One region of the Paenarthrobacter sp. NEAU-H11 genome, then DNA from elsewhere that is predicted to be linked to it. Evidence: riboswitches for the same ligand, from Rfam matches in the RefSeq annotation. Region 1 holds a riboswitch; each other region holds the start of a gene.

Region 1 (10,317 bases):
CCGCCCCCGGTGCAGCCTTTTGTGCCCTCTGTAGGATCGCCGTCGGCCTTTGGCCTCCGGCACCCGTTCGACGGCAGCGTTCCCATCACCTCCGGTTTCGGCTGGCGGGCAACCCCGCCGGGCACCATCGACTTCTACGGCCAGGGCGGGTACCTGCACACCGGCATCGACTTCGGCGCCGCCTGCGGCACGCCCGTCTATGCGGCAGCGGCGGGAGAGGTCTTCAGCTCGGGCTGGAGTTCTGCTGACGGCGGCGGCTGGCGGGTCAAGATCTCCCACGGCCTGATCGAGGGCAATACCCTGAACACCATCTACTACCACAACGCCAGCATCGTGGTGTCGAACGGGCAGCGGGTCTCGCAGGGACAGCTGATTGCCTACTCGGGCAACACAGGTAACTCCACGGGCTGCCACGCCCACTTCGAGACCTGGCTGAACGGCGCCGCCGTGGACCCGATGCGCCTGCTGTAGGGCGGCCGTCAGCCTGCCGTAGACTGGTATGACTCCGCGCCGGCCGGGCCGGAGGACATCCGATTCTCGAACTGAGGAGCTTTCCCTTGCCTAAAGAAAGTGGCCGTAAAGTGGTGGCCACCAACCGTAAGGCCCGGCATGACTACCACGTGCTGGACACCTACGAGGCTGGAATCGCGCTCATGGGCACCGAAGTAAAGTCGCTGCGGGAGGGCCACGCGTCCATGGTGGACGGGTTCTGCACCTTCTACAACGACGAGCTGTGGATGGAAGCCATCCACATCCCCGAGTACAACCAGGGGAGCTGGACCAACCACGCCGCCCGCCGCCGCCGCAAGCTGCTGCTGCACCGTGAGGAGCTCATCAAGATTTCCCACAAGGTGCGGGAATCGGGCTACACCATCGTGCCGCTGCAGCTGTACTTCGTTGACGGCAAGGCCAAGGTGGAGATCGGCGTGGCCCGCGGTAAGCGTGAATACGACAAGCGCCAGACCCTCCGCGAGCAGCAGGACAACCGTGAGGCGCAGCGTGAGATGCGGGAACGCAACCGCCGCCGCTAGTGGTCCGGCGGCCGGGAATGAATCCCCGGGAACATGCGTTACTATAAGTAGTCCGGAGGGGAAGCCCGCCGGTTTGATAACAAAATACGGGGATGATCGGTTTCGACGATGTTAGTCGCGACAGGTGAAGCGGGCCGAGGATGCAGAATTATCTCGTAAACGCTGTCTGCAAACCAATAAGTGCCAATTCTAAGCGCACTGACTTCGCTCTTGCTGCCTAAGCAGTAAGACAGTCCGTCAGCCCGAGGTTGCTATTGCCCCGGAACCTGGCGTCATTTAGATAGCCACTGCTGCTTACCCCCGTCATCGGGGTGAGCGGGACTCTTAGATGACTGGGCCCGGATCAGCCAGCTGTTTGCAGCATGGCTGGGGCCGAGAAAATCCGACGCAAACTGCGCCCGGAGAAGCCCTGACAACACGACATCGGACGGGGGTTCAATTCCCCCCATCTCCACATTTTGAAAAGCCGCAAGGCACACTGAAAGACCCGGACCCCTCGTCCGGGTCTTTCAGTGTTTAAGCGCACGGCCTCAAGAAACGGCTGTTCACCGACGGCGTAGCCGGTCCGGGACTAGCAGCCGCCGTCCATGGGTTGTCCTCTATAAGATCCGGCGTCGCGGCCCGGGCTGGGCCGGAGGCAGCCGGAGCAGCCAGGAGGTGCCCCATGAACCAGACGCGCAAGCCCAGCCCGGAAGAGTTCGACGACGGCCCGCTGGACTCATATTCGGAGACGGTCATGCGGGTGGCTGAGACGGTTACGCCGCACGTTGCGGCCATAGAAATGACCAGCACCCGCCGGACCGGCCGGTTCCGCGTGGGAGCAGGTTCTGCAGTCCTTTTTACCGAGGACGGCTATCTCCTGACGAATTCGCACGTGGTGGCGGGCACCACTAAGGGCCATGCCGCGTTTGCCGACGGCAGCCGGACCGATCTCGAACTGGTTGGCGTGGATCCTTTGTCGGATCTCGCCGTGGTCCGCGGCAAGGCACCGAGGGTGGCCCCTGCCCGGTTCGGCGACGCTGAGACTCTGCGGGTGGGCCAGCTGGTCATTGCGGTCGGGAATCCGCTCGGGCTGGCAGGATCGGTCACGGCCGGGGTGGTCAGCGGCCTGGGCCGTTCCATCCCGGTCTGGGCGGGCGGCAACCGGCGGGTGATCGAGGACGTCATCCAGACCGACGCGGCCCTCAACCCAGGCAGTTCCGGCGGCGCCCTGGCAGACGCGCACGGCAGGATCGTGGGCATCAACACCGCAGTGGCCGGCGCCGGGCTTGGCCTCGCCGTGCCCATCAACACGACGACACGGCGGATCATCGCAGCCCTGCTGAAAGATGGCCGGGTCAGGCGGGCCTACCTCGGAGTGGTCAGCACCCCCATTCGGCTAAACGCCAGTGCGGTGATCAGGACGGGCCAGCGGGAGGGGCTCAGGGTGGTGGAGGTGCTGGCCGGATCGCCTGCAGAACGCGCGGGACTACAGGCCGGCGACATCATCCTTACAGCCGGAAGCCGTGCCGTCAGTAACGCTGAAAGCCTGCAGAAACTGCTGTTCGCCGATGCAATCGGCAAGCCGCTGCAGATCAGGGTGCTGAGGCACGGCAGGGATGAGGACCTCGTTGCCGTACCCGATGAGATGCAGGCAAACGGCCAGTAGAGCTACCGGCGCTTCTTCAAGTGCGCCACCGGGTCCTGGGCGCCCTCAGGGTTCTTCGCCTTCTTCTCGGCGCGTTTTTCCTTGATGGTCTTGACCGGCTTCTTTGCCAGGTTCTGGTGGGGTGTTTTGTCCGGCATGGCGTGCTCCTTACAGCAGGGGACGGGCTGCGTCCCACTTCGTAAGTTACGCCTATTCAGCCCCGAATGTAATGGCCTGGATCGACACGAAATCAGTCGGGAACAGGTACGTCGGCGATGCCCACAAAACGTGTCCCGACGCCGTCGAACTCGCTGCGGACGTACCCCTCACGCGTGCGGGGCACCTCTTCGGGATCGTGGTGCCCGCACACCACGTAGGTGAAGTCCGGCCACCATTTCTTGGGGCGGGCGGCTTCCTCGTAACCGCAGACTGCGCATTCCAGATGGACCCACACAGGGCGTTTGCCGGTGCGGTTTGCGCGGGACTGGACCAGCCAAGGCGGCGGGTTGTCCAGGATTTCACCCAGCTCGGCCTCGGTCATCCACTTCGGAAGGCCATGGCGCTGTGCCATCTCCATGGGTACATCAAGGGCAATGGCCGCGTCGCGTCTGCTAATCATCACCATCCACGATACGGGAGCCCGCCAAATCAGCGCGCCGTCACCACAGCTGACAAGGCAGCAAACGCTAGGACACCAGGGCGATCCCGGCAGCTGCCGCGCCAAAACCCAGGACCAGGTTGGCCGCAAGATTCACTGCGGCAGCGCCGAATCGTTCTTCGCTGAGCAGCCGCACCGTTGCGGTGGTCCACGAACTGAAGGTGGTCAGCCCTCCGGCCAGGCCCGTGGCCAGGCCGGCCTGCCACTCGGCGCCAAGCCCCAGCGCCGCAGTGGAGCCGTGCGCTGCTCCGATGACGAAGCTGCCTGCCACGTTCACCAGCAGCGTGGCCCAGGGCCAGTGCAGCCTCTCTGCGCTGCCTGTGGCGCGTGTACTGCGGATGGAGCTGTGATGCGCAAACCAGCTGTCCACGCCGAAGCGGAGAAGGGCGCCTGCCACGCCGAATATTCCTACCATGACCGCCGCGATCACCGGCGGACCCCGGGGCGCCGGCCAACCAATTTCCCGGCCCGCCACCCCACGCCGGCGGCCGCAAGTCCAAGGAGCAGCGACAGTGCGAGGTAGGCGGACCACACACCATGCTGCCCGGCCCGGGCCAGTTGGTCCACGGAAAAGACCACGGCCGAGAATGTTGTGAAGGAGCCCAGCAGGCCAGGCCCCAGCCCGGCCCGCAGCCAGAAGGCAGTCTGCGGCCGGGCCATCCACATGGTGGTGAGGGCGGCCAGGACAAAGCTGCCGGCCACGTTGATGCCCAGGGTGGTCCAGGGAAAGGCGCCGGGCAGTTCAGGAAACGCAACAGCCAGGCCGTAGCGCAGCTCGGTGCCGATCAGGGCGCCGGCCGCCACCGCAAGCCAGGCGCGCAGCCCTACGCCGGAAGTCTTCAGCCGGCTCACACCCTGGGCAAGTCAGCGTCCCCGAGGAGGCAGCCGGGGTGGGGGTGGTCGCTGTGCACCCACAGCGCCGACGTAACCTCGTCAGCGAGGTCGTAGTTCCGTTCGCGGCCCGAATTGCTGATCCGCACCACCAGGGCGCCGCCGAAGGGCCGGCGGCCCACCACCTCAACTTCGGCGTCGAGGTCTATCTCCTCGGCGGCCAGGTAGCGGAGCAGTTCCGGGTTGTCGTCGCTGATCCGGGTAATCCGGCCGGTATGGCCCTCATCAAGTTCACCCATGAGGTGCGCGCGGGGCATGAACACTTTGCCATCGGCGGTGGGGATCGGATCGCCGTGCGGATCCCGCTGCGGGTTGCCCAGCTTGGCTGCCATCCGTTCTATGAAGGTGTCCGAGACGGCATGCTCCAGCAGTTCGGCTTCGTCGTGCACCTCGTCCCAGCTGTACCCCAGCTGCTGGACGAGGTACGTCTCGATCAGCCGGTGGCGCCGCACCATGGAAAGGGCAAGCCGGAGACCGGCGTCCGTGAGCCTGATGGCACTGTACGGTTTGTGGTCCACCAGGCCCTGGTCCTTCAGCTTGCGGACCATTTCCGATACGGAGGAATTGGCCACGCCAAGGCGCTGCGCCAGCTGGGAGGACGTGATGGGCTTGTCCTGCCATTCGGTGAATGAGTAGATGACCTTGACGTAGTCCTCGATGGAGGAGGAGGGCGCGCTGGTCTTCACGGGATCAAGCCTACCGGCTCGCCGCCGCCATGCGGGGACTGGCGGGGCCGGCGGTGGAGGGCACTCATGCCCTCACCGCCCGCCAGGCCAGGGTGAGGTATGGCAACTCCAGGTCTTCGTCCGGCGCATGTCCGAGGTGCTCATGCAGGTACCAGTCGAGGTTCGCCAGTACCTTCGCCCGGGTGGCCTCACCCGCACGGAGGTAGTAGCTGCGCGACTTTGTCAGCTCCATCAGGTCGGTGGTGGTGACGGAGTCCTGCCAGTGCGTCAGGTGGTCCTGCAAGCCCTCGAACTCAGGCCCCACCAGCGGCCGGAAACCGGGTTTGTAGACGTCCCCGGCATGCATGATCCTCGAGAGCCGGTGGACCCAGGGGACGGACGTGTCCAGCTGGTTCCACACCAGGCCAAGCGTTCCCCCGGGGCGGAGGACGCGGGCCAGTTCCGTGCTTGCCCGCAGCGCATCGCACCAGTGCCAGGCCTGCGCCACGGTGACGACGTCGAACGCTGAGTCAGGCAGGCCGGTGGCCTCCGCGGTGCCCAGGACAGCCGCGGCGCCGGGATAATGTTCCGCCAGCTGTCCGAGCATGTCGGCTGAGGGGTCCACCGCCGTGACGGACAGCCCCAGCCGCAGCAGCAGTTCAGTGAACTTGCCCGTGCCGGCACCAACGTCGAGCGCGTACCGGGCGCCCGGAGGTACCAGCCACTGTGCTGTCTCAGCGGGATACCCGGGCCGCACCTGCTGATAGTGCCTACCGCCATCCTGGAAGCTCTGGCCCAGCTCCCGCCGCCGGCCGTGATCCAGCCTGGGGCCACCCCGTGCCACGCGTGGCCTCCTTCGTTGGGTCTCGTTGCTACCTTCCGAATTTACCGTACCCGCCCGGGCGTGGCTGAGCGCACGCCGCAGGTCAGTCGTCGATGCAGGGGGCGGCGCCGGCCGTTCCCGGGGTGTTGGGCGCCCAGTGGGGGTAGGTGCGCTTGTCGTTGGCGGGAACCCAGCGGCCCGCGTCCACCACGTAGTCCCAGCCGAGCCCCTTGGTCCGCAGGTCCCGGATGCCTGCCAGCAGACGCTCGGCATCGTCAAGCCGGGATCCCACGCCGAAGCTGGCACGGAGGGATCCGGACGGCAGCCCCAGCCGCTTCAGCAGCGGGTGGGCGCAGAAGCGGCCGTCACGCAGGCCCACGCCATGCTCTGCCGACAGGTACGCCGCCACCAGTCCGGCGTCGTAGCCTTCGACCGAGAAGTTGACCACGCCGATGGTGTCCGTATCCGGGTTGGTGTCCTGAAAGATCTGGTGGACGGTCACGCCGTCGATTCCCTGCAGGCCCTCCACCAGGTAGGAGCGGATGGCCGATTCGTGCGCGTGCCAGCGGTCCTGGTCCAGCCCCGCGATGACCTGCGTTGCGCGGGCCAGGGTGGCCGCTCCCAGCACGTTCGGTGATCCGCCCTCGTGGCGGGCCGGGCCCGTTGCCCAGCTGACGCCGTCGAGCCTTGCCTCCTTGACGGCGCCGCCGCCGGCAAGGTGCGGTGTTCCGGCGTCGAGCCAGTCCGGCCGGCCCACCAGCACACCGGCGCCAAAAGGCGCGTAAAGCTTGTGCCCCGAGAAGGCGATGTAGTCGACGTCGTCAGCGGTGATGTCGATGCGGCGGTGCGGCGCCAGCTGGGCCGCGTCCACCACGATCCGTGCGCCGTGCTCGTGGGCGAGTGCGGCGAGGGCACGGACGGGAAGGATCTCGCCCGTGACGTTCGACGCGCCGGTGACGGCGAGCAGGCTTACCCCGCCGTGCTGCAGTTCGGCACGCACGGCCTCAATGGTTCCTGCGATGGTGTCGTCCGCCACGATGCTGCGGTGGGGGACACCCTGCCATGGCAGCAGGTTGGCGTGGTGCTCAATGTCGAGGTACAGGACGTCGCCGTCAGCCCGGCCGTTCGTGACGGGCAGGCAGCCGGCCAGCAGGTTGAGGGAGTCGGTGGTGTTCCGGGTGAAGATCACGGAATCGTCCGGGCGGCCGCCCACGAACTCCCGGACGATGGCACGGGCATTCTCGTAGACCGAGGTGCTGATCTGGGAGGCGTAGCCGGCTCCGCGGTGCACGCTCGCGTAGAACGGCAGGATTTCATTGAGGTAGGCGGACACCACGGAAAGCGCCGGCGCGGACGCGCCATAGTCCAGGTTCGCGTACCGGACGTGCCCGCCATGGATCAGGGGAGCCTGGATTTCGGCGCCCGTGACTGCCGCCAGGGGACGGCCGGCTGCGGCGTGGCGCTGGTCGAAGAGGGCGTCCTGTCCGGGCTGTGCTGCGGCGTCAGGCTGGATTGCGGCGTTGGGGGAGACGGTGGCTGTTGTCACAGAGACCTCACTTTGGAACAGGACTCCGCTGGGGGAATCCGCGCTTGCCGCATCCGTTCCGGACCGGCCTGGTCGTCACCCGGGGCACCCCACCGCGAATGGAGGGTTGCCGGCCAGCAAACCGGGGTTTAGCGCTGGCACTCGTGACCTGGTTAAGAGCGTAGGACATAGCCCGCGCAGGCTAAAAGCCGGCTGGAATGTTAAGGCCATTGTTACGCGCAGTTGAAAAGGTCCGCTTTTGCCGAAGATAACGACGGCGGGCGCCTCCTTTCGGAGGTGCCCGCCGTTGATTATTCGGAAGAGGAGGGTCAGAGGAGGTCGTCCAGGTCCGGGTTCAACCGGCGCAGCACCTCCGAGTGAAGGATGGAATTCGTGGCCAGTGCGTTGCCGCCGAACGGGCCGTCCTCACCTTCCAGCGATGTGAACCGGCCGCCCGCTTCAACCACGATGGGCACCAGGGCGGCCATGTCGTAGAGGTTGAGCTCGGGCTCGCAGGCGATATCCACCGAGCCTTCCGCCACCATGCAGTACGACCAGAAGTCCCCGAATGCCCTGGTACGCCACACGTCCTCCGTGAGGCCCAGGAATTCGTTGAGGTTACCGCGCTCCTTCCAGCCGCCAAGGCTCGAATAAGACAGGGAAGCGTCGGACAGTTTGGACACGTTGGACACGCGGAGGCGGGTTGCGGCTGCCAGGGAACGTCCCATATAGGCGCCCATGCCCTTGGCCGCCCACCAGCGCTTGCCCAGTGCAGGGGCGCTCACCACGCCCACCACCGGCTCGCCTTCGTCCACGAGGGCGATCAGGGTGGCCCACACCGGAACGCCGCGGACGAAATTCTTGGTGCCGTCGATGGGATCGATGATCCACCGCCGCGCACCATGGCCGGTGCTGCCAAACTCCTCGCCGAGTACGGCATCGCGCGGACGGGAACGGGAGAGCTGGCCGCGGATGGCCTCCTCGGCCGCCTTGTCGGCATCGGTGACGGGCGTCAGGTCCGGCTTGGTCTCGATGTGGAGGTCCAGCGCCTTGAAGCGGCTCATTGTCTGGTCGTCCACTGAGTCGGCCAGGACGTGGGCCAGGCGCAGGTCATCGTTGTAGCTCGAAGCGGGTTGGATCATGGTTCCAAACTACCGTCTGCGCGCCGTTCTGCCGGGAACCGGGCCCCGTCAGTTAACGCTGCCCAGCTCCTTGGCCTCCTGGGCTTCCATTCGGGGGTCCGTCCCCAGGAGCCGCCGCAGGGAGGCCAGCCTTGCTGAACCGGTGGGTCCGGCATGGCCTCCCGCTACCCACGCGTCCAGCCCACAGTCCACGGCGGTGGCTGTGTGCTTGCAGCCGCGCTCGCAGTCATCCGTGCCGGGGGAGAGGTCCGGGAAGGAGCGCAGGATCCGGTCCGGGTCCACGTGGGCCAGGCCGAAGGAGCGGATGCCGGGGGTGTCGATGATCCAGCTGCCGGACGGCGCGTCAGCGAGGCGCAGGGCGAGGGCGGACGACGACGTGTGCCTGCCCCGGCCGGTCACCGCGTTCACCCCTCCGGTGGCCCGTTCGGCCCCGGTCAGCGCATTCACCATGGTTGACTTGCCCACGCCGGAATGCCCCAGCATCACGGTCACTTTCCCGCCGAGGTGGGTCCGGAGCTCCGCGACGGCGGCCCTGTCCAGGCGGGCGGAGAGCCCGTCGTCGGAGCGGGCATCCACGCCCGAGGCCTGCGCATCCGCCGTCCGGCTGATGATCACGGGGAAGTCCAGGTGGGTGTAGTTGGCCAGCAGCTCCGCAGGATCCTTGATGTCCGCCTTGGTGACCAGCAGGATCGGCTCGATACCGGCGTCGTAGGCGGCCACCAGGGCGCGGTCGATGAAGCCAGTCCGTGGCTCGGGGTTGGCAGCGGCCACCACAATGACCAGTTGGTCCGCATTGGCCACCACGGCGCGTTCCACGGGATCAGTGTCATCGGCGCTGCGCCGCAGGAGCGTTTTGCGGTCCTGGATTTTCACCAGCCGCGCCAAAGTGTCCGGCTCGCCGGAGACGTCACCCACGAGTGAAACGAAATCCCCCGCCACCACCGGGTTCCTTCGCAGTTCCCTTGCCCTGGCGGCAATAACCACACGCTCGTTGCCCGAGTCCTCACCCACCACAGCCCTGTAACGGCCCCGGTCAACCGTGATGATCCGGCCGGTGACGGCGTCGTCGTGGCTGGGCCTGTCCTTTGTGCGGGGCCTGGAGCCCTTTTTGCTGGGCCGAATCCGGACGTCGGATTCGTCCCAGGAGTCAGTGCTCCGCGCCACCGCTGGAACCTTCCGCCCCCGCCTCGGGGGTGCCGTCCTGCGCAAGCATGTCCGCCCACAACCGGGGGAAGTCCGGCATGGTCTTGGCGGTGGTGGCGATGTCCTCCACCTCGACGCCCTCCACGGCCAGGCCGAGGATGGCTCCGGCGGTAGCCATGCGGTGGTCCGCGTAACTGTGGACGACACCGGCGTGCAGCCTGGCAGGACGGATCACCAGGCCATCGCTGGTTTCCTCAGCGTCACCGCCGAGCCGGTTGATTTCGGCCACCAGCGCGGCAAGCCGGTCCGTTTCGTGTCCCCGCAGGTGGGCAATGCCGCTCAGCCGCGACGGCCCGTCCGCCAGTGCACACAGGGCGGCTACGGTGGGGGCCAGCTCGCTGGTGTCGGCGAAGTCCGCGCCCTTGATGGCCGGTCCGCCCGTGACTGTCAGGACGCCGTCGTGCAGGGTGACGTCCGCGCCCATCCGGGCGAGGATGCTGCGCCAGAGGTCACCCACCTGCTGCGTTTCCTCGGGCCAGCCGGGGATCCGCACGGTGCCCCGCGAGGCCAGGGCCGCTGCGAGGAACGGCCCGGCGTTGGACAGGTCCTGCTCGATCCGCTGGTCAAACGCCCGGATGGGTCCCGGGCTGACAACCCAGTGGTTGGGAACGGAGTCGTCCACGGCAACACCGGCCCCACGCAGGACGGCCACGGTCATGTTGATGTGGTCGAGGCTGGGCACGGGTTTGCCCACGTGTTCCAGGTGCAGCCCCTCGGTGAACCGTGCCCCCACCAGGAGCAGCGCCGAAACG
Region 2 (10,317 bases), on a different contig from region 1:
CTGTCACCGAGAACGCCATCATGGCCGCGGCCCACCGCGAGGGCACCACCGTTATCCGGAATGCCAGCCCTAACTACATGGTGCAGGACCTCTGCTTCTACTTGGAGATGCTGGGAGTGGTTATCGAGGGGGTGGGAACCACCACCCTGAAGATCACCGGACGCCGGTCAATCGATGCCGACATTGAGTACTACCCCTCGGAGGACCCCATCGAGGCCATGAGCCTGATTACCGCGGGCATTGTCACCAACTCGGAGGTGACCATCCGGCGCGTGCCCATCGAGTTCATGGAAATCGAGCTGGCAACCTTGGGGCAAATGGGCCAGCAGTTGGAGATCTCGGGCGAGTACATGGCCCGGAACGGCCGGACACGGCTGGTGGACGTCACCACCAAGCCTTCCGAGTTGCGCGCTCCGGAGGACAAGATCCACCCAATGCCGTTCCCCGGGCTGAACATCGACAACCTGCCCTTCTTTGCGGTCATCGCAGCGAACGCCCATGGCCAGACCATGATCCACGACTGGGTGTACGAAAACCGGGCCATCTACCTGACCGAGCTGAACCGGTTGGGCGCCCAGGTGCAGCTCCTTGATCCGCACCGGATCTACGTCAACGGCCCCACCAAGTGGCGCGCCGCGGAGGTTGGCTGTCCGCCCGCGCTCCGCCCGGCAGCGTGCCTGCTGTTGGCAATGCTGGCCGCGCGGGGAGTGTCCGAGCTGCGGAACATCTATGTCATTGAGCGTGGCTACGAAGACCTGGCGGAACGGCTTAATACCATCGGGGCGAAAGTGGAGTACTTCCAGGACTAACCATTCACGCTTCGTCATGAAGTGCTGTTGACCCTCAATTTCGTCCCTGTTGTCGGAGAATGTCGGTATGCGAACTTTCGGCGTCGAGGAAGAGCTCCTGATCGTTGATCCGGAGAGCGGGGAGCCGCTTGCCCTGGCGGATGCGTTGCTGTCCGGCCGCCGAATGGCCGCCGACGACTCGCCGGATGCCCCCCGCCTCCTGGAGACGGAAGACAAAACCGTTTACGACGACGAGATGGGCCTGAGTGCCGAGCTCAAGCTGGAACAGATCGAAACCCAGACGCGGCCCTGCCTGGAGTACCGTGAGCTCCTGGAACAGATCCGGGCCGGGCGGGCACTGGCAGATAAGGCTGCCAAGAAAAACCACGCACGGGTGGCCGCCCTGGCCACCTCGCCGCTGGGCTTGGCCAGCCACACCACTCCGGATCCCCGCTACGCGCGGATGCTTGAGCGCTTCGGCCTGACTGCCCAGGAGCAGCTGACGTGCGGCTTCCATGTCCATACCTACATCGAGTCGCACGACGAAGGCGTGGCCGTCCTGGACCGCATCCGGGACAAGCTCGCCGTCCTTACCGCCTTGAGTGCCAATTCCCCCTTCTGGAACGGCATCCAGACCGGCTTTGAGAGCTACCGGACCCAGGCCTGGAACCGTTGGCCGACGGCCGGGCCCACGGGCATCTATGGCACGTACTCCGCGTACCGGCGGGTGGTCACGCGGCTCCTGGACAGCGGGGTCATGCTGGATGAGGGCATGTTGTATTTCGACGCCCGGCTCTCCCGCAACCATCCCACGGTGGAGGTCCGCGTAGCCGATGTCTGCCTCCGTGCTGAAGACGCCGCACTTATAGCTGTCCTGGTCCGCGCCTTGGTGGAGACTGCGAGCCGCGAGTGGCAGGACGGCGTCGATCCTGCCCCCGTGCCCACGGTGCTTTTGCGCATGGCGTCCTGGCAGGCGAGCAGTGCGGGCCTCAGCGGGGAGCTGCTCGACTTTGGCACATTCCGCCCGGCGAGGGCCGCTGACGTGGTGCGCTCACTGGTGGACTACCTTGCCCCGGTACTGCAGGAACAGGGTGAACTTGCCCTGGCCCGGCAAGGGGTGGAAGACATCATTGCGCGCGGAACAGGAGCTGCCGAACAGCGGCGGGTCCGGGACAAGGTCCTGTCCTCGTCGCAAGGCGGGGACCTCGGCTTCGATGCAGTGGTAAAGCATGCAGTCGACGTGACCATGCGCGGCGGACTGGATCTTTCAAAGGTGGACGAGGCCCCCGAACTGCTGCGCGTCAGGCAGTCCTAGCGGGCAGGGGGCCTTCAGCGGTTCCCGACAAAGCCGTGCCGCCTGGGGCAGTCATGACAGAGCCGTTCGGCCGGGGTCCGTCCCTACACGGCTGTGGTGCTAGGGGACTCCGAGGGATTCCGTGAGCCAGAGGTGCCATTCCGGAAACGGGTCCTTCGGCAGTTCGTCTTCGGAAGGGCCAGGGTCTTCGGGCACATCGAAATCCGGGAGGTCCAGGTCCTTCACCAGGTCAAACTCTTCCGGCAGTGCAAAGCACGCAGGTACCTCAAAGTCGTCGGGCATGCTGAAGTACTCGGGCACGTACAAGTCCTGACCCTTCGGCCTAGCCGCTGAAGATGCGTTCCGTAGTCCCGCATTCCAGTCCGGCCAGTGGGGTGGTTCCCAGTCCTGGTGTTCGCTTGTGTAGTGGCGGCCGGTGGGTGAGGTCCAGCCGGGTGGTGCGGTTGTGGTGGCGGGTGTGGGTTTCCAGCCGCTGGTGTGGCGGAGTTTGTGGTGTTTCGGGCAGGGCTGGCCGAGGTTCGAGACTCCTGTGGTGCCGCCGTTGTGCCAGGCGAGGAGGTGGTCGGCTTCGTTGTCGAGGGAGGGGTTGCTGCAGCCGGGGAAGGGGCACTTTCCGTCCCGCAGCCTGAGCCAGTTCCGCATGGCTTTGGTCACCCGGTAGCTGGTGCGGCCGATTTCCAGCGGTGCCCCGTCCCGCGGGTCCACCAGCACCCGGTGGAACGAATCCGCCCCGGCCGCGACGAGGTCCCGTGCCATCGAGGCCGGGATGGGGCCGGCCCCGTCCAGCACCGCCGGCTCGTCCGTCAAGCCCATCAGGGAAAACACGGGCACGGTGACCAGCACCTGCGGCCGAATCGACGACGACGGGCCGGGACCTGCCACCTCCGCGCCGCCGGAACTTCCCGCGTCACCGTGCCCGGCACTGGTTGCCTCGCTGTTTGCGGTAACCCGGGAGATGTTCCCGCCGCCCAGGAGCGCCTCGGCGAAATTGTCGGCCCTGAGCTGGGTCAGGGCGCGGGCCTCGTCCGGGCCCTGCATCCCCCGGGAAATGGCGGTCAGCCGGTTCCAGACCGCGGACGCCTGGTCCGCGGGCAGGTAGGCGGCCACCCAGGCCATCGCATCATTATCCGGCCAGCACTCCACCCGCCGGTCCGCCAGGGACTTGGCGTGCCGCTTCTCCAGGCTCTCCTGATGGTGCCGCTCCCGCCACCCCCGCGCCTTGGCCCTGAACCGGTACGCCGGCATCTCCCCCACCGGGCACCCGCGGACCGCCCCCGGGGCGTCCGGGTCCAGGAAATGGGCCTCCAGGGCCGCCGCCCCGGCCGGGCCAAGCCCGACGGTCTGGTCCACCATGGTCCGGGCATGCGCCCAGGAAATCGTCCCGCCCTGCAGGGCGGCCAGGGTCCGGGGCAGCGACGCGGTCAAGGCATGGGCTTCAGCCAGCAAAGCACCGGCGGCCCGGTCACCGATGGCCAGCGCACACCCGACCTCCGCCACCAGGCTCCGGTCCTGCGCCGCGGCCTCATGAGGGGACCCGGGCGGAGGATTCATCGCCTTCGTCGCCCCGGCAAGGGCCGCCGCGGCCACTGCCTTCACCGCCGCCAACTTCGCTTCCGACCGCGCCACCCCACCCAGGACATCCAACGCCGCATCAGCAACCCGCTGCAACGGATCATCAACGCCCCCGCCACGGCCACCGGAAACGGCAGGCCCGCCCGCGGCAAGGCCTCCGCCAGCCAGCGCAGCCATAAACGCAGCAACAGAAGCGTCAACCGCTTCCTCCCCCTGCACCACCGCCGCGTTCGATTCCATACCCCCATCATCGCGAGGGGGTCCGACATTATTAGGCCCTACGACGGCCTTCCGGAAAATACTTTTGAAGTTTTTTGTGCCACCTATTCGAGGAAGCGGTGCCCTCGCCTTCCGGGACAAAAGACGTCGGCCGCAAGTGCGGCAAGCTGTGGCGTCTCGCCAACGTCCCGTGCCATACTCAGCGCGTGGCGGCGTCGTATTCCTTCAAAGCAGGCCTGTGGCGCTATCCCGGGGAAGCCGGCTGGCATTTCCTGACCCTGCCGGCGGACGTCGCGGACGATATCCGCGCGCGCAGTTCCGGCCACAGCAAAGCTTTCGGTTCGGTAAAAGTGGCGGCGGATATTGCCGGCCACGCGTGGCAAACCTCGCTCTTCGCGGATACCGGGACCGGCACATACCTCTTGCCCGTCAAGAAGGACATCAGGGCCAAGGCCGAGATTAGCGACGGCGACGAAGTGGCCGTTCGCCTTTCCCTGCAGAATCCTTGAGGCCATGGCCCCGGGGTGCCGCGGCCGGCGCGCTAGATCTGCTTAAGTGCCTGCTCCAGGTCGCCAATCAGGTCGTCCACGTCCTCCAGCCCCACCGAAAGCCGCACCACGCCGTCGCTCAGCCCAATGGCGGCCCGGCCCTCGGGTCCCATCGCGCGGTGCGTGGTGGTGGCCGGGTGGGTGATGAGCGACTTGGCATCGCCAAGGTTGTTGGAGATGTCGATGATCCGCAGGCCGTCCAGCAGCGCAAACGCCGCGTCCTTGCCCGAGCGGCCGCCGGAGGGGGCGAGTTCCAAGGTGAGGACAGTGCCGCCGGCGCTCATCTGCTTTACGGCCAGCTCGTACTGCGGGTGCGATTTCAGGAGCGGGTACTTCACCCAGCTGACGGCAGGCTGTTCCTCCAGCCATTCCGCGAGGCGCAGGGCTGACGCCGAGGAGTGGTTGACGCGCAGCGCCATGGTCTCGAGGCCCTTGGTCAGGACCCAGGCGTTGAACGCGGACAGTGCTGGTCCGGTGTGGCGCATCAGCTGCTTCACCGGCCCGTCAATGAACTCCTTGGTACCCAGGATGGCGCCACCAAGCACCCGGCCCTGGCCGTCGATGTGCTTGGTGCCCGAGTAGACAATCACGTCGGCGCCGAACTGCCCGCACCGCTGCAGCAGGGGGGTGGCAAAAACGTTGTCGACGACAACGGTCGCCCCGGCAGCGTGCGCCAGGTCGCTCACCGCAGCAATGTCCACGATCTCCTGCATGGGATTGGACGGCGATTCGAAGAAGACGGCGGTGGTGGGCTCGGAGAGCGCTTCACGCCACTGCTCCAGGTCAGGGCCGTCCACGAAGACGGTCTCCACGCCCCAGCGCGGCAGGATTTCGTTCAGGATCACAAAGCACGAGCCGAAGAGTGAGCGGGCGGCAACCACCCGGTCCCCGGCCGCCAGCAGCGCACCCAGGGCGGTGAAAACCGCGGACATGCCGGACGCCGTCGCGAAGCACGCCTCGGTCCCCTCAAGCAGGCGGAGCCGTTCCTGGAACGTGGCCACGGACGGGTTGCCGTAGCGCGAGTAGACAAAGCGTTCGTCCTCGCCCGTAAAGGCCCGCTCCGCAGCGGCGGCGGATTCGTACACGAAACCGGAGTTCAGGAAGACAGCTTCGCTGGTCTCCTGGAAGTTGGTGCGGTCCAGCCCGCCGCGGACGGCCTGGGTGTCGGGGCTCCAGCCGGCGGCGTCTTCGTTGAAGGTCACTTAGTTCTTTCCCAGGTTGGTCGGCAGGCCGCGGTTCTTCCAGCCGTTGACGGTACGTTCTCCATAACGGTCCGGTTCACCCTCAAAGCCTTCCAGGACGTTGTAGGAGGTGAAGCCGGCCTGCGTGGCGGCGATAGCGGCCGCGATGGAACGCTGGCCGGAACGGCACAGGAACACCAGTTCGGTTGACTTGTCCTCGGGCGCCTGTTGGCTAAGGTCGGTGATGAAGTCGGGGTTGGGGATTCCGCCCGGGAAGGTCCACTGGATGAACAGCGGATCGTTCTCGGTGGCCTTGGTGTCGGGAATGCCGATGTGGGCCCATTCGCCCTCCGTGCGCACATCCACCAGGATGGCGCCCTGCTCGAGCTTTTCCCAGGCCTCCTGCGGGGTCAGGTCTCCGGCGTAGCTCATGCGTGGCCCTCGCCGCCGAAGTCAAGGTCATCACCGGCGGACTCGAGGTCGTCAACGGCATCTGCCACGGCAGCGTCCGCGGAAGCGATGGCTGCCGGCAGGACTACCGCCTGCGCCACGATCACACTGCTGCCGTTGAAGGTTGCCGCCGGGCTGCCATGGAGGACATAGCCTTCCGCCAGCGCGGCGGAGATCCGCTCGCAAAAGGCGCGGTCATCCGGCCCGCTGATGAGGCGGTACGACAGTTTCTCTTCAGGGGCAGGTGCGTCAGACACGACGATCTCCTTCTCTCACGCTTGCAGCTCGAATGGGTCGATATGCCGAGTGTTCACCTGAGGCACCCCGCCGCGAAAGGAGGGTTGCCGACCGGCCAGTCAGGGCTTGGCGCCGGTACTCATTACTCCCCAAAAACGTAACACTTGCCGCCCGCGGCCGCACCGCCGTCGTCGTCATGTTGCGTAACTGAAGTACGCAGGGCGCCGCAGTGGAGCCAAGTGCCGTCCGGCACCTTCACCTAAAGTACGACGGCGGCTCCTCCTTGGGTGTCCGGGGGTGGGGCCCGGGGGAGCGGCAGGATCAGGCTGATGCAGCAGCAGGGAGCGCGCCTAAGCGCGCTTAAGAAGGAACGGCGTGGACCCTGTGCCCCAGGCACGTGGTCCACGCCGTATTCGTTTTGATGCCGTTGCTTAGACGAGGCCCGGGTAGCTTGCCAGGATGTAGTCGGCAGCGGCGGGGCCTTTCATGCGCAGCCCCTTGCGGCCGTGCCTGATGCGGCAATTCATGGCTATCCAGAAATTGGACTCCAGGCCGGGCTTCTGCTGGTTGATGAAGCACCAGCTGGTGTACAGGCCGTAAAGGCGGTCACGGTCGAGGGTGGCGTCCGAGGCCTGGTCAATGTAGGTGGCTTCTTTTAGAAAGAGATCGAACTGCGAATGCGCCATGACGGCTTCCCTTCGCTAAGTGCGGTGGTGCCGCCGTTCGGCTACAGCAGCGAACCTCAATGCCGTGCACGGGGCATGGAGTGTTGATGAAGCCCGCGGAAATCAAGAACTAGTTGAAACCGGGGGCTACTAGTTGAAATCAAGGGCTACAGGGCGGTGTCACTGCCGCATCTACAATGTAGACTTTACTCGTAGACAACGGATTCGGCAAGCGAATGGATTACCTACCCGGGTAAAGGGCTTGCCGCCTTCCAGGACGGAAATCATGGCTTCCCCGAAAGTCCAGTCCCCCACCGGGCCGGCCCAAAAGCAAAAGCTGAGCAGGGAGCTGGTGCTGACCAAGGCGCTCGAAGTTGTTGACGCGGAAGGCTTGGAGGCGCTGACCATGCGCCGCCTTGGCCAGGAACTGGGCCGGGATCCGATGAGCCTCTACCGCTATGCGGAGAACCGCGCCGCGCTGCTGGACGGCGTCACCGAACTGGTGCTTAACGAACTCACCATCCACCCCGACGATCCCGATTGGAAAGCCCAGCTGCGCCGCATCGCACACGACCTTCGGAGCCTTGCGCTCCAGCACCCCAATGTGGTGCCGCTGCTCGTGACCAGGCCGCTCTCCACCCCGCTGGGGCTGCGGCCGCTGGGCACGCTGCGTCCCCTCGAGCAGATCCTGTCCCTGCTGATTGGGGCAGGGTTCAGCCCGTCGGACGCCCTCCACGTCTACCGCGCCTACTACGGCTTCCTCTACGGCCACATCCTGAACGAGCTGCAGGAATTCGTTGTGGACCCGGAGGAAAACGAAGTGCTGCTGCGGCTGGGACTGCACCGGTTGCCTGCCAAGGAGTTCCCGCGGCTGCGTGCGCTGGCCCCCGCCCTGGCGGACTACGAAGGATCCACGGAACTTGACCAGGGGCTCAGCATCCTGCTCTCCGGCCTTGAAGCCCAACTGTCCCTTCAGGACGCAGGGCCAACCGGCTAGCCTGGCCGGACAGGCATTCCGGCCGGGTTATTCGAAAGAGGCCCGCCGCTTGTCCTGCTGCCGCGTGGCCCAGACGTCCGGCCGGTTCACCTTGAAACGGCGGCCGGTCAAAGCACGGGCTGTCAGCCGGATGTAGTTTGCCTTTTCTCCCGGCTGCCATGGCTCCAGCCCCAGGCTGTCCACGGCGTCCTTGTCCGCCTGGTCCTCGATGATCGCCGTATCGCCGCGCAGCACCACGCTCCAGGCCTCTTCGGTATGGGGATCGTAGCCGTCGATCTCCAAGGCGGCAGGCCTCTCTGTCAGGGCACTCCACAGCTTGGTGACGCCGGCCGTACGGAACGCGATGCTGCGGCGGTGCACCACGTAGTTGATTGGAAAGATCTCGGGGTGGCCGTCAACCACCAGTGCAAGGCGGCCGACAGTGTCATTGGCCAGGAGTTCCCAGCATTCGTCAAAGGTCAGGTTGTCATTCGGCTGCGTCTGCGAGTCCATGAACCACACCTTACGGCCACTGCCCCCGCCGAACCTAGAGTGCAAAGGCCGGAATCACAGGACCGTTTACTGGATGCCCGCGAACAACTCGTTCAGTTCGGCGGTCAGCTCCTTCTGGACGGAGGGCGTGCCGATTTCCTTGCCGTCGATCCGGTTGACCGGCGCCAGCAAACGGACGCTGGAGATCAGCCACACCGCGTCGGCATCCAGCAGGTCCTGCGGCTCAAGCGGGCCGTAGCCCAGTTCCCAGCCCGCAGCCTTCGCCGCGGTGAACAGCGCGCCCTGCGACGTGCCCGGCAGGATGCCGCTGTCCAGCTGGGGCGTGATGAGGCGCTTGACGGACGTGCCGTCGTCGGACGTTCCTGCGTGGGCCAGCAGCACGGTGGAGGTGGGCCCTTCCAGTACCCGGCCGTCGGAGGAGATGAAGATGACGTCGTCCGCGCCCTGTTTATGGGCATGGCGCAAAGCGGCCATGTTGACGGCGTAGGACAGCGTCTTCGCGCCGAGCAGCAGCCAGGGGGCGCGCTCGGCGGCGTCGCTGTCGTAGCCCCGGTCAAGGAGGATGACGTCGATTCCCGTCTCCCGCTGGCGGCGCGCCAACGCCCCCGTGGGGGACACCTGGACCCAGGCGGTGGGCGCGGTGGCGCCCTCCACACCGCGGGTCACCACCAGTTTGACCACGAGTTCGTCCTCGGCGGCGGAGGCAGGCGGATACTCGGACCGGTACTCGCTCAGTGCAGTCCCGATGGCCCTGCGCCACTCGTCCTCCGGCGGGATAACCAGGTCAAGGGCGTCCGCGGAGCGGGCCAGGCGGTCAAGGTGGGCCTGGACCTTCCGCACGTTGCCGCCTACAGCCAGCATGGTTTCGAAGATCCCGTCCCCGCGGGTGGCGCCCTGGTCCGTGACCAGGAGCTGGGGCTTGGAGGCATCGGCGAGCCGGCCGTCCGGGAACGCGGGGTCGAGGAAAACGAGAACCACGGAAGCTGGAGAGGTCATGGCTCCAGCTTAGTGCGGCGCCGCACGGATAAGCTGGGCAGAGTGCCCTGGCTGGAAACGGTCCGCCGGGAGCCCATCCTCCGGGGGTTTATTTCGTGTTGTGGCCATTCTCGCTTGCCGGCACCGCGCCAATGTGGGTGGTGGTGCTGCTGGGCGTCGCCGACCTCCTGATCAGGGTGCTGGCTGTGGGCATCATTCCGGGCAACAGGCGTCCCACCACGGCGATGGCGTGGCTGCTGGGCATTTTCTTTGTGCCGTTCGTGGGCATCCTGCTGTTCCTGCTGTTCGGCAACTTCAAGCTGTCCAGCCGCCGGCGGGCGCAGCAGCAGCGGGTCAACGAACGCGTGCGGGCCGGGATCTCCTCGCTTTCCGACGTCGAAAGCGACTACCCCGGACCGGAGTGGGTGAAGTCCGCCGCGGAACTGAACCGTCGGCTCGGGTCCCTGCCCATGGTGGACGGCAACTCCGTTGACCTGATTCCCGGCTATCCGGACTCGATCCTGCAGATGACGGAGGCCGTGCGCAAGGCGAAAGAGTTTATCAACGCCGAGTTCTACATCATGAGCACGGACCACATCACCGACGACCTCCTCACCGCGCTGGAGGAGGCAGCCGAGCGCGGCGTCGAAGTCCGCGTGCTGTTCGACCACATCGGGACCCTGCGGGTCCAGGGCTACCGGAAGCTCCTGAAGCGGCTCCGCGCGGGCAAGATCCAGTGGAAGCGCATGCTTCCGCTCCTGCCCATCCACGGCCAGTGGCGCAGGCCTGACCTGCGGAATCACCGCAAAATCATGGTGATCGACGGCGAGGTTGCCTTCACCGGCTCGCAGAACCTGATCGAGCCCTCCTACAACAAC
Region 3 (10,317 bases), on a different contig from region 1:
TGTTGGTCCGCTTGGCGAGGCTCGTTGCCCTCCATGCGGGCAGCGCGGCTTTGGCGGCGGCAATGGCTTCCTCCACCCGGGCCGCGGAGGCCAGGGCCACCTGCTTGTCCTGCTCTCCGGTGGCGGGGTTGAAGACGGGGCCGAAGCGCTCGGCATCGGTGACGAGGCTGCCGTTGATGTAATGCGGGATGGTCTGCATGGTGTCTCTCTTCTACTTTGTTGAATCCAGTGAGCCGTCAACGAGCTTGATGATCATGGAGCAGTCCTTGCCGGACTCGCCCGCATCAATGAGGCGCTGGTACAGCTGCTGGACGTGCTTGCCGATTTCGAGCGGTGTGCCGGTGTCCTCGGCAGCGCTGATGGCCAGGCCGATGTCCTTGTTCGCCAGTTCGGCCGTAAACGTCGGTTCGAAATCGTTGTTGGAGGCCGCGGTGGGGACCACGCCGGGAACGGGGTACCAGGTCCTCAGGGCCCAGCTGTCCCCTGAGGAAACGGAGGCGATGTCCCAGAACACCTTCTTGTCCAGGCCGAGCCGGTCCGCCAGGACGGCTCCCTCGGCCGTGGAGGCCAGGTTGATCAGGAGCATCAGGTTGTTGCAGATCTTGGCCGCCTGGCCGGTGGTGGCTCCCCCGGTAGGGATGATGTTGGCGGCCATCGGTCCGATGTAGGTGGTCGCGTCGGCCACGGCGCCCGGTTCACCGCCCACCATGAAGGTCAGCGTCCCTGCCTTGGCGCCGCTCATCCCGCCCGAAACAGGGGCGTCCACGAAGCGGAAGCCGGCGGCAGCAGCGGCGTCGTGCAGTTCCTTCGCTGCGGCGATGTCGATGGTGGAGGAATCCACCAGCAGTGTGCGGGTGTCGGCATGCGCCAGCACCCCGTCCCCGCCCAGGTAGACAGCCTTGGCGTGCTCGCCCTTCGGAAGCATGGTGAACACCACGTCCGCTCCGGCCACGGCCTCGGCGATGCTCCCTACCGGCTTCACCCCGCCGGCCTCGGCTGCGGCAAGCGCCGCAGGGTTGAGGTCAAACCCCCGAACGTCGTGCCCCGCCTTTGCGAGGTTTCCGGACATGGAACCGCCCATGTTTCCCAACCCGATCCAACCGACAACTGCCATGGCATAAGCTCCTTTGCTGTGCATCCGGCCGAAGGCGGCCGGGAGGTCCGTGTCCACCATCACACCCTGCTACAGTGCAATCAAGGGGAAAAATCACAGATGGTATGTGCACTGATGCACACGAACGAAAGGCACGCGGTGGCGCGGCTTCCAAGTCCGGACGACCTGCTGATTCTCTTGACCGTGGCCCGGCTGGGGCGTTTCAACGCCGTCGCTGAAACGCTGGGCACCACGCACACCACCATCTCGCGCCGGATCCTCGCCCTGGACAAGCAGTTGGGCGGCCGGACCCTGGAGCGCAGCCCGCACGGCTGGGAGCTGACGGAACTCGGGGCTTCGGCCGTCGCCGCGGCGGAAGCCATTGAGGAAACACTGGGGTCGCTGGCCGCCGTCACGGGCCAGGACCGGGATGCCCTGTCCGGCATGGTGCGCATCAGCACCTCCGACGGTTTCGGCGCCGAATTCGTCACGCCAGCGCTGGTCCGGCTCCAGCAGCGGCACCCGATGCTGGATGTGGAGATGCTGAGCGCCACGCGCAAGGTCAGCCAGAACCGCTCCGGCGTGGACCTGGAGGTGGTGGTGGGCCGCACCGACGTAAGCAACGCCCAGGCCATCTTCCTGACCAACTACTTCCTCAGGCTCTACGCCAGCCCCGCCTACGCGGCCGCGCGCGGCCTGCCGGAGACGCCCGACGGCGTGGGGCAGCACGGCTTCGTCTCCTACGTCGAGTCGGCCCTCCAGGTTGCCGAACTGGGCCACCGGTCCTCGCAGCTGCCGATGCCGAAGTCCAGCTTCCAGGCAACGAGTATCTTTGCCCAGGTTGAGGCGGTGCGCCGCGGCGCAGGCATCGGGCTGCTTCCGAACTTCATGGTGGCGCACAACCCGGAGTTCGTTCCGGTGCTCCCCGAAGCGTTCCAGCGCCAGGTCCCCATCTGGGCGGTGGCCCGGCCGGAATCGCTGCGGTCCGCCCGGGTGCAGGCCGTGATCGGTGCACTTCAGCATGAGGTGGCGGAACGCCAGGACCTGCTGGCAGCCTAGGCTGTTGGCAGCCTGGCCTGAAGGCAGCCAGGCCGGCCTCACGCTTGGAAAAGCCGCCTGACCACCTGCCCGGCGGCGAGCGCATCGAGGCCTTCGTTGATCTCCGCCAGTGGCCTGGTGTCGGTGTGCAGCAGCTCAACGGGGAGCCTGCCCTCGCGCCAATACTCGAGGTACAGGGGAATGTCCCGGCCGGGCACGGCGTCGCCCATGTAGGAACCGAGCAGCCGCTTGCCCGCCCCCGCAAACTGGAGCGCGGGGACCGTCAATTCTGCGGTGGGGTGCGGCAGCCCTACGGAGACCACGGCGCCGCCGCGCGTCACGTGCTCCAGGCACGAGGCGATGACCCGCGCTGATCCCACGGCTTCGACGGCGGTGTCCACGCCGTCACCGGTGGCTTCGGCAATCAGCCGAGGGGCGTCATCGGGGGTCCCCACGGCGGTTGCGCCGCATTTCAGGGCGAGCCCGTGCTTGCCCACGTTGGGATCGATGGCGATCACGGCGGACGCTCCGGCGAGCGACGCGGCCATGACGGCCGAAAGTCCCACGGCTCCGAGGCCAAAAACAGCCACGGCCTGGCCCGGCTGGACGGCCGCGGTGTTCAGGACAGCTCCCATCCCGGTGAGCACGGCGCAACCGAACATCGCCGCCACGGTGTCCGGGACGTCGTCGGCGATGACCACCACTGACTCCCGCGCCACCACGGCGTAATCGGCGAAAGCCGAAACCCCCAGGTGGTGGTTGATCCGCTCCCCCGCGGGCGTGCGCAGCAGCGCCTCGCCGTGCAAAAGGTCACCGGAGCCGTTGACCTCGGCGGCCCGGTGGCAGAGCGCGGGCCGCCCCGCCCGGCAGGCACGGCAGGCACCGCAGCTGGGGACGAAGACGAGGACCACATGGTCGCCGGGGGAAACGTCCGTGACGCCCTCACCAACCGTGGCAACCCGTCCCACCGCCTCATGCCCCAACGCCATGGGAAGCGGCCTGACGCGGGATCCGTCCACCACGGACAGGTCCGAGTGGCACAGGCTTGAGTAGGTGATGGTGACGCCCAATTCACCGGCCCGGGGCTCGGGCCGGTCGAGGTCCTGCACCACCAGGGGCTGCGCTTCGGCATAGCTGGTGCCAGGAGGAACTGTGGAATAGAGGACTGCTGCTCGCATGGTGTTCCTGACTTTATGTTGGTGGACAGGCAGCTGCCCGGGCCTGCGTGGCCGCAGGTCCGGGCAGTCGGGTTGCTCTGTTTGTCGTTTGGCCGTGCCTACTTCTTGGCGGCGGCCAGAAGGTCGGCGGTGCCCTGGGCGTCGGCGGCGTCGACATCATGAAGCGAGATGCCGCGGGTTTCCTTGAGGAAGTACACCGAAATAGCGGTCACCACACAGGCGCCCAGGAGGTAGAAAGCCACCGGAACGGACGAGCCGAAGCTGCCCAGCAGCGAGCTGGCGATGATGGGCGCCAGCGAGCCGGCCACGATGGAGGTCACCTGGTAGCCGAGGGAAACGCCCGAATACCGCATCCGGGTGGGGAACATTTCCGCCATGATGGACGGCTGCCCGGCGTACATGAGGGCGTGGAACAGCAGGCCGATGGTGATGGCCGCCAGGATAACCATGTCATTGCCGGTGTCCATCATGGGGAACGCGAAGAAGCCCCAGGTTCCGGCGAGGATTGCACCGGCCATGTACACCGGGCGGCGTCCCAGGGCATCGGACATCTTGCCCACCAGCGGGACTGAGCAGAAGTGGATGAAGTGCGCCACCAGGAGGAGGAGCAGGATACGGGAGGTGTCCGTCTGCACAACCACCTTCAGGTAGGTGATGGAGAACGTGACCACAAGGTAGTAGAGGATGTTCTCCGCGAAGCGCAGGCCCATGGCGGTGAAGACGCCGCGCGGGTACCGACGGAAGACTTCGGCAACACCGTAGCCCTTGTTCTCGACCGTGACTTCCTTGCGGGCCTCGAGGAAGATCGGAGCGTCCTGGACCTTGGTGCGGATGTAGTAGCCGATGATCACGATCACTGCGGAGAGCCAGAAGGCTACGCGCCAGCCCCAGCCGAGGAAGGCTTCCTGGGAGAGGGTGGAGGACAGGGTGAACAGCACGGCGGTGGCGAGCAGGTTGCCCATGGGGACAGCGGACTGCGGCCAGCTTGACCAGAAACCGCGGGACTTGTTCGGGCTGTGCTCGGCGACGAGGAGCACGGCGCCGCCCCATTCGCCGCCCACCGCGAAGCCCTGGACGAAGCGCAGGAACACCAGCAGCGCCGGTGCCCAGTAGCCGATCTGCGCAAACGTCGGCAGGCAGCCCATGAGGAAGGTGGCAACACCCACCAGGATGATGCTCAGCTGCAGCAACTGCTTGCGGCCGAATTTGTCGCCGAAGTGGCCGAAGACGATGCCGCCGATGGGTCGGGCAACGAAGCCGACGGCGTAGGTGACGAAGGCTGCGATGATGCCGTCAAGCTCGGTTCCGGAGTTGGGGAAGAACATCTTGCCGAACACCAGCGTGGCGGCGGAGGCGTAGAGAAAGAACTCGTACCACTCAACCACGGTGCCGGCCATGGAGGCCGTGACGACTTTCTTCAGGCCTGTGGCCTTGACGTCGGTTTCCTCTGGCCGCCGCGCGGCGGACTTTTCCGTACTCATTGATGAACTCCTTCGGCGTCTTCTTCGACACCACTGGGACAGTCTGTGGCGGAGACGTGTGATTTTGGCCACGAACCGCCGGGTCCCAACGAGTATGGTCCGCCTGAACGCCAAGCTCAACGGCGAATCATGCAGAGGCTATCTGCATAAATGCACAAAAGTGTGCCTGCGAGGGCGGCCTTAGGCCGAGAGGTGCACCCGAAGCTGATGGCCCAGCTGGCCTATTTCCGTCAGGAAGCCGTCATGGCCGATCGGCGCCTCAATGACATGCACGTCCACTTCTCCCGGCAGGGCCGCGGCAAGTTCGCGGGACTGGGACGGGAAATACAGCCGGTCCGAATCCACGGCGGCCACGAAGAACCTGGCGGTGGATCTCGCCAGGGTCTCGGTCAGGGTCCCCCGGTCCCGGCAGATGTCATGGCTCATCAGCGCCTCGGTGAGGGCGATATAGCTGTTTGCGTCGAAGCGCTTCACGAGCTTGCTGCCCTGGTGATCCAGGTAGCTTTCCACCTGGTAACGGCCGCGGGCGGCCAGCGCCTCGCCCTTCAGGGGCGACTCCGGCGCCTGGGGTTCCCGGCCGAAGCGGCCCTCCAGTTCAGCGGCGGACCGGTAGGTGATGTGGGCGATGCGCCGGGCAAGTGCCAGCCCGGCTTCGGGGCAGGGCCCGCCGTAGTAGTCGCCGCCGTTGAAGTGGGGGTCCTGCCGGATGGCCAGGGTCTGGGCCTGCGCGAAGGCGATCTGTTCTGCCGTGCTCGCGGCGCCCACCGAGATGACGGCGCAGCGCTGCACCCTCTCGGGGTAGGTCACGGCCCACTCAAGGGCGCGGGCGCCGCCCATGGATCCGCCCAGGACCGCGAACCAGCTGTTGATGCCCAGCTGGTCAGCCAGCCGGGCCTCCGCCACCGTACTGTCACGCAGGGTAACCAGGGGGAAGCGGGAGCCCCAAGGGGTTCCATCCGGGGCGGCCGACGACGGCCCCGTGGAGCCGTAGCAGCCGCCCACGATGTTGACGGACACCACGAAGAACTTGTCCGTGTCCACGGGAGCGCCGGGACCGGCCAGCTGTTCCCACCAGCCTTCTTCGTCCGTGTCGCCGCGGGTCACGTGGGTGCTGCCGGTCAGGGCGTGCTCGATCAGGATGGCATTGCTGGCATCGGCGTTGAGCGTGCCCCAGGTTTCGTAGGCCAGAGTGACGTCCGGGAGGTATCCCCCGGCTTCAAGTTCCAGCCCCCCAATGGAGGCATAGCGGACAATTCCGTGCTCGGGGACGGTGGTTCGGGTGACGGTAACCGTCATGGCAAGACCTCTTCTACGCGCTTGCCCGCCGTCGAATGACCGGCAGGCCAGGTCTTCACCCGGGGCACCCCACCGCGGAAGGAGGGTTGCCGGCCAGCAAGCCGGGGCTGTCACTGGCACTCATGACCTGGTACGAGTGTACGAAACAGCCCCGCCCTGCTGCCAAGAGTGTGACTGGTTGTGACTTCCCCGGCGTGCCGCCGTCTCGGGTTCTATGTGTGTCCGGCTAGGCCCCGGTCGCGTCCTTTGCTGCCCGAAAGCCCGCTTCGAGGTCCGCCAGGATGTCATCGATGTGTTCGATTCCCACCGACAACCGGACCAGGCCGGGGGTCACGCCGGCGACGGCCTGCTGCTCCGGGGAAAGCTGGCTGTGGGTGGTCGACGCCGGGTGGATGACAAGGGATCGGACGTCGCCGATGTTTGCCACGTGGGAGTGCAGCTCCAGCGCGTCAACGAAGCGCTTGCCGGCCTCGGCCCCGCCAGCCAGGTTGAAGGAGACAATCGCGCCCGTGCCCTTGGGCCCGTACTTGCGGCCCCGCTCGTACCACGGACTTGAGGGCAGCCCCGCGTAGGCGACGGATTCGACGTCGTCCCTTCCTTGCAGCCAGCGCGCCACTTCCGTGGCGTTGGCAACATGGCGTTCCACCCGCAGGCTCAACGTTTCCAGGCCCTGGGCGATCAGGAACGCGTTGAACGGGGAGACGGCGGAGCCCAGGTCCCGGAGCAGCTGGACGCGGGCCTTGAGGATGTAGGACAGGTTGGCGCCCAGGGCACCGTCCTTGCCGAGGTCCCGGGCGTACACCAGCCCGTTGTAGGTGGGATCCGGGGTGTTGAAGCCCGGGAACCTCGCTGGGTCCTTGCCGAAGTCGAACTTTCCGGAGTCCACGATCACCCCGGCAATCGCGGATCCGTGGCCGCCCAGGTACTTGGTTGCGGAATGGACAACGATGTCCGCTCCCCATTCCAGCGGCCGGATCAGGTACGGGGTGGACAGGGTGTTGTCCACGATCAGGGGCACGCCGGCATCATGGGCGATGCCTGACACGCCCTCGATGTCCAGGACGTCCTGGCGGGGGTTGGACACCACTTCGGCGAAGAAGAGCTTGGTGTTTGGCTGGACCGCGTCACGCCACTGGTCCAGGTTGTCCGGGTCCGCCACGAAGGTCACGGAAATGCCGAACTTCTTCAAGGTGTGTGCGAACAGGTTGTAAGTCCCGCCGTACAGGCTGGGGCTGGCAACGATATGGTCCCCCGCCTCGGCGATATTGAGGACAGCGAAAGTCTCTGCTGCCTGTCCTGAACTCAGCAGGAGTGCTCCCAATCCGCCCTCAAGGCTGGCGATCCGCTGTTCCACGGCATCCTGGGTGGGATTGCCGATGCGGGTGTAGATCGGCGCCAGTTCAGCGAGGGCAAAACGGTTGGCGGCGCTTTCCGCGCTGGGGAATACGAAGGACGTGGTCTGGTAGATAGGGAGTGCACGGGCGCCGGTGGCACTGTCCGGCTCCTGTCCTGCGTGGATCTGGCGGGTTTCAAAAGACCATCCGTTGGACAACTAAGGCTCCTCTGACATGGGCCCGGCATGCTGTAGGCACCGCGGGCCGCGCTTGCCATCCGGCCGTTGCCGGACAGCCAGGTCCTCATCCGGGGCACCCCACCGCGGATGGAGGGTTGCCGGCCAGCGAGCCGGGGCTTGGCGCTGGCACTCATGACCTGAGCCCAGTGTAGGAACATGAAACCGGCGCGGGACAGGATTGTGACGAACATAGTCCCCCTGATCTCCGCCCGGGAATAGGTTGAAATCAGGGGTCCCGGATGGAAAATCCTGGTAAGGGTACCCTTAGCTGAGAGGCCGATCACAAAGTGCCAAGATGTTGGCATGCGCATGGATCACGTCTCTTACGCCTGTGAACACGATGGCCTGGCTGCCACCACCGAACGTATTTCCTCTGCCCTCGGCGTTGAGGCAGTGAAGGGCGGGGTGCACCCGCGGTTCGGAACCCGGAATATGATCATCCCGCTCGCGGGGCACAAATACGTCGAGGTGGTGGAGGTCCTGGACCACCCCGCTTCCGACAAGGCCCCTTTCGGGCAGGCTGTGCGTGCACGGTCTGCCGCGGGCGGCGGCTGGATGGGCTGGTGCGTCGAGGTGGACGACCTGGCTCCCTTTGAGGAGCGGCTGGGCCGCTCCGCCGTCAACGGAAACCGCAAGTTCCCTGATGGCCGCGAATTGGTCTGGAAGCAGATTGGCATCCTGGGCCTGATTGCCGACCCCCAGGTTCCCTACATGCTCAAGTGGGAGGGGGATCCGTCCCTGCACCCGTCCAACGCCTACGAGAGCAACGTCAAGATGAGCTGCCTCACCATTGCCGGTTCCGCAGCCCGGGTTACGGAGTGGCTGGGCGAACCCGTCGAGAAGCCGCTGGAGGACGTCGCTGTGGAGTGGGTGGCTCCGCACGGAACCCCCGGAATCCTCTCGGTAACTTTCGAGACCGGCAACGGGGCCGTCACCATCTGACCCTTACCTTGGTTACCGTGCCGGCAAGCCCGGCACGGTGTGGGCCCCGTGCCCTCCTCGTCTTCGGCCGCCATCAGCAGGTGACAACGGCGTCACCTGCCGATGGCGGCCGAATCCATTTCCGAAGCAGACTCTCCAAACCCGGCCCCCAATAATGTCGTACCCTCCCGCGATGATGTTGGTATGGGAAAAGCGGCGGTGGCGAAGGCGTTTGCGGACATGAATGCCGCTCTTGCCGTGCTCATTGCCGAGGCGGACGGGTGCGGTTCTGAACCTTTTTCCGCTGCTGACCCGCTGGCCGGGCTGGCCGACGGGTGCCTGGACATCCTTGCCGGGGCCGCCGGGGTCCAGGCCAGGGTGGCGGGGCTGGTGGCCAAAACAGCAGGGACATACGCCGAAACCGCCCGGGCCGCCGCCCCGCCGGACCCGCCCGTGCAGGCGCTCGAAAGGGCTATCGCCGCCGAGATCAGCTGTGTCATGGCCATCGGTGACCGGGCAGCCGGAGCCCTGCTGGCCCGCTCCCACGCCCTGACCACCTCCCTGCCCCGGACCCTCGCAGCCCTGCACAACGGAACCATCTCCTGGCAGCACGCCACCGTCATGGTGGACGAGGCCGCCACCCTTGACCCCGCCGGCGCCGCCGCCCTGGAAGCCCACTTCCTGGACCCGGACACACCAAAACCCGCCACCGCCGCCCCGATCGGGGAGATCCCCGCGTACAGGTTCCGGGCCAAGGCGCGCACCTGGCGCGAACGCCACCACGCCGACTCCATCGAACAACGCCACGCCCAAGGGGTTTCGGACCGGCGGGTCGAATACCGGCCCGACCAGGACGGGATGGCCTGGCTCTCCGCCTACCTGCCCGCCCACCAGGCCACGGCCCTCTGGAACAAGCTCACCGCCCTCTCCCGGACCATGCAGGGGCCGAACGAGCACCGCACCCTCACCCAGCTCCGGGCGGATAGTTTCGCCGAAGGGCTCCTCAACAGTGGCAACACTACCGGCGTTACCGGTGCAGCCGGTGCTGGCGACGGCGGCGAGGGAACCGGTCCAAGCCAAGCGCCAGTCCGGGCCGAGGTGCTGGTCACCGTGCCCGTGTTCGCCCTGCTGGGCCTCACCGGGGAACCGGCCATGCTGGACGGGTACGGCCCCATCCCGCCCTCCATGGCCCGGGACCTCGTCGCGACCGGGGCGGATTCGTTCCACCGCGTCCTGGTCGATCCGCGGGACGGGGCGCCCCTGGAAATCGGCCGCACCAGCTACCGGGTCACCAAAGCCATGCGGAACTGGCTCAGGCTAAGGGACGGCAAATGCCCCTTCCCCGGCTGCAGCAACCACTCCCTCGACAACGAAGCAGACCACCTCCTCGCCTGGCACAACGGCGGCACCACAGGAGTCTCGAACCTCGGCCAGCCCTGCCCGAAACACCACAAACTCCGCCACACCAGCAGCTGGAAACCCACCCCCGCCACCACAACCGCACCACCCGGCTGGACCTCACCCACCGGCCGCCACTACACAAGCGAACACCAGGACTGGGAACCACCCAAGTGGCCAGATCGGGCTGCGGAAGTGAAACGCCTGGAAGGATCAATCGCAGGCTGTACGGACTTCGCCTACACCGGGCTCTCCCCCGGCGAAGAAGCCCTCGAGCAGTTCCTGCACGCCCCGCCCGCCTGACCGCGTGCCGCCGTCGTCGTGCTTGTCCTGGATCTA

Evidence for each region. Region 1 has a riboswitch for S-adenosylmethionine ahead of ACQ3DC_RS00910 (aminotransferase class V-fold PLP-dependent enzyme). Riboswitches for the same ligand answer to the same signal wherever they lie in the genome.
Region 2: it holds a riboswitch for S-adenosylmethionine, as region 1 does, so the genes downstream of both, ACQ3DC_RS06155 (DUF1737 domain-containing protein) here and ACQ3DC_RS00910 (aminotransferase class V-fold PLP-dependent enzyme) in region 1, are expected to answer to the same signal.
Region 3: it holds a riboswitch for S-adenosylmethionine, as region 1 does, so the genes downstream of both, ACQ3DC_RS20090 (bifunctional o-acetylhomoserine/o-acetylserine sulfhydrylase) here and ACQ3DC_RS00910 (aminotransferase class V-fold PLP-dependent enzyme) in region 1, are expected to answer to the same signal.

Annotation. Positions count from the first base shown of each region.
Region 1 is NZ_JBNZGA010000001.1:192,633-202,949, reverse strand. It holds gene ACQ3DC_RS00960 (peptidoglycan DD-metalloendopeptidase family protein) at 1-471, shown strand, start outside; gene smpB (SsrA-binding protein SmpB) at 558-1,031, shown strand; RNA gene ssrA (transfer-messenger RNA) at 1,120-1,488, shown strand; gene ACQ3DC_RS00945 (S1C family serine protease) at 1,696-2,679, shown strand; gene ACQ3DC_RS00940 (hypothetical protein) at 2,682-2,816, opposite strand; gene ACQ3DC_RS00935 (hypothetical protein) at 2,909-3,277, opposite strand; gene ACQ3DC_RS00930 (fluoride efflux transporter FluC) at 3,345-3,746, opposite strand; gene ACQ3DC_RS00925 (fluoride efflux transporter FluC) at 3,743-4,168, opposite strand; gene ACQ3DC_RS00920 (metal-dependent transcriptional regulator) at 4,165-4,893, opposite strand; gene ACQ3DC_RS00915 (class I SAM-dependent methyltransferase) at 4,958-5,716, opposite strand; gene ACQ3DC_RS00910 (aminotransferase class V-fold PLP-dependent enzyme) at 5,799-7,241, opposite strand; SAM riboswitch class IV at 7,277-7,390, opposite strand; gene hisN (histidinol-phosphatase) at 7,550-8,362, opposite strand; gene rsgA (ribosome small subunit-dependent GTPase A) at 8,411-9,526, opposite strand; gene aroA (3-phosphoshikimate 1-carboxyvinyltransferase) at 9,510-10,317, opposite strand, start outside.
Region 2 is NZ_JBNZGA010000003.1:296,620-306,936, reverse strand. It holds gene ACQ3DC_RS06185 (UDP-N-acetylglucosamine 1-carboxyvinyltransferase) at 1-809, shown strand, start outside; gene ACQ3DC_RS06180 (glutamate--cysteine ligase 2) at 877-2,103, shown strand; gene ACQ3DC_RS06175 (DUF222 domain-containing protein) at 2,203-3,915, opposite strand; gene ACQ3DC_RS06170 (DUF1905 domain-containing protein) at 4,014-4,403, shown strand; gene ACQ3DC_RS06165 (O-succinylhomoserine sulfhydrylase) at 4,436-5,644, opposite strand; gene ACQ3DC_RS06160 (rhodanese-like domain-containing protein) at 5,645-6,055, opposite strand; gene ACQ3DC_RS06155 (DUF1737 domain-containing protein) at 6,052-6,330, opposite strand; SAM riboswitch class IV at 6,343-6,457, opposite strand; gene ACQ3DC_RS06150 (hypothetical protein) at 6,742-6,996, opposite strand; gene ACQ3DC_RS06145 (TetR/AcrR family transcriptional regulator C-terminal domain-containing protein) at 7,262-7,972, shown strand; gene ACQ3DC_RS06140 (pyridoxamine 5'-phosphate oxidase family protein) at 8,000-8,464, opposite strand; gene ACQ3DC_RS06135 (aminodeoxychorismate lyase) at 8,531-9,460, opposite strand; gene cls (cardiolipin synthase) at 9,592-10,317, shown strand, end outside.
Region 3 is NZ_JBNZGA010000023.1:20,008-30,324, forward strand. It holds gene ACQ3DC_RS20060 (CoA-acylating methylmalonate-semialdehyde dehydrogenase) at 1-199, opposite strand, end outside; gene mmsB (3-hydroxyisobutyrate dehydrogenase) at 212-1,114, opposite strand; gene ACQ3DC_RS20070 (LysR family transcriptional regulator) at 1,229-2,152, shown strand; gene ACQ3DC_RS20075 (zinc-dependent alcohol dehydrogenase family protein) at 2,191-3,309, opposite strand; gene ACQ3DC_RS20080 (MFS transporter) at 3,408-4,790, opposite strand; gene metX (homoserine O-acetyltransferase MetX) at 4,971-6,086, opposite strand; SAM riboswitch class IV at 6,099-6,214, opposite strand; gene ACQ3DC_RS20090 (bifunctional o-acetylhomoserine/o-acetylserine sulfhydrylase) at 6,313-7,638, opposite strand; SAM riboswitch class IV at 7,682-7,797, opposite strand; gene ACQ3DC_RS20095 (VOC family protein) at 7,963-8,601, shown strand; gene ACQ3DC_RS20100 (DUF222 domain-containing protein) at 8,785-10,281, shown strand.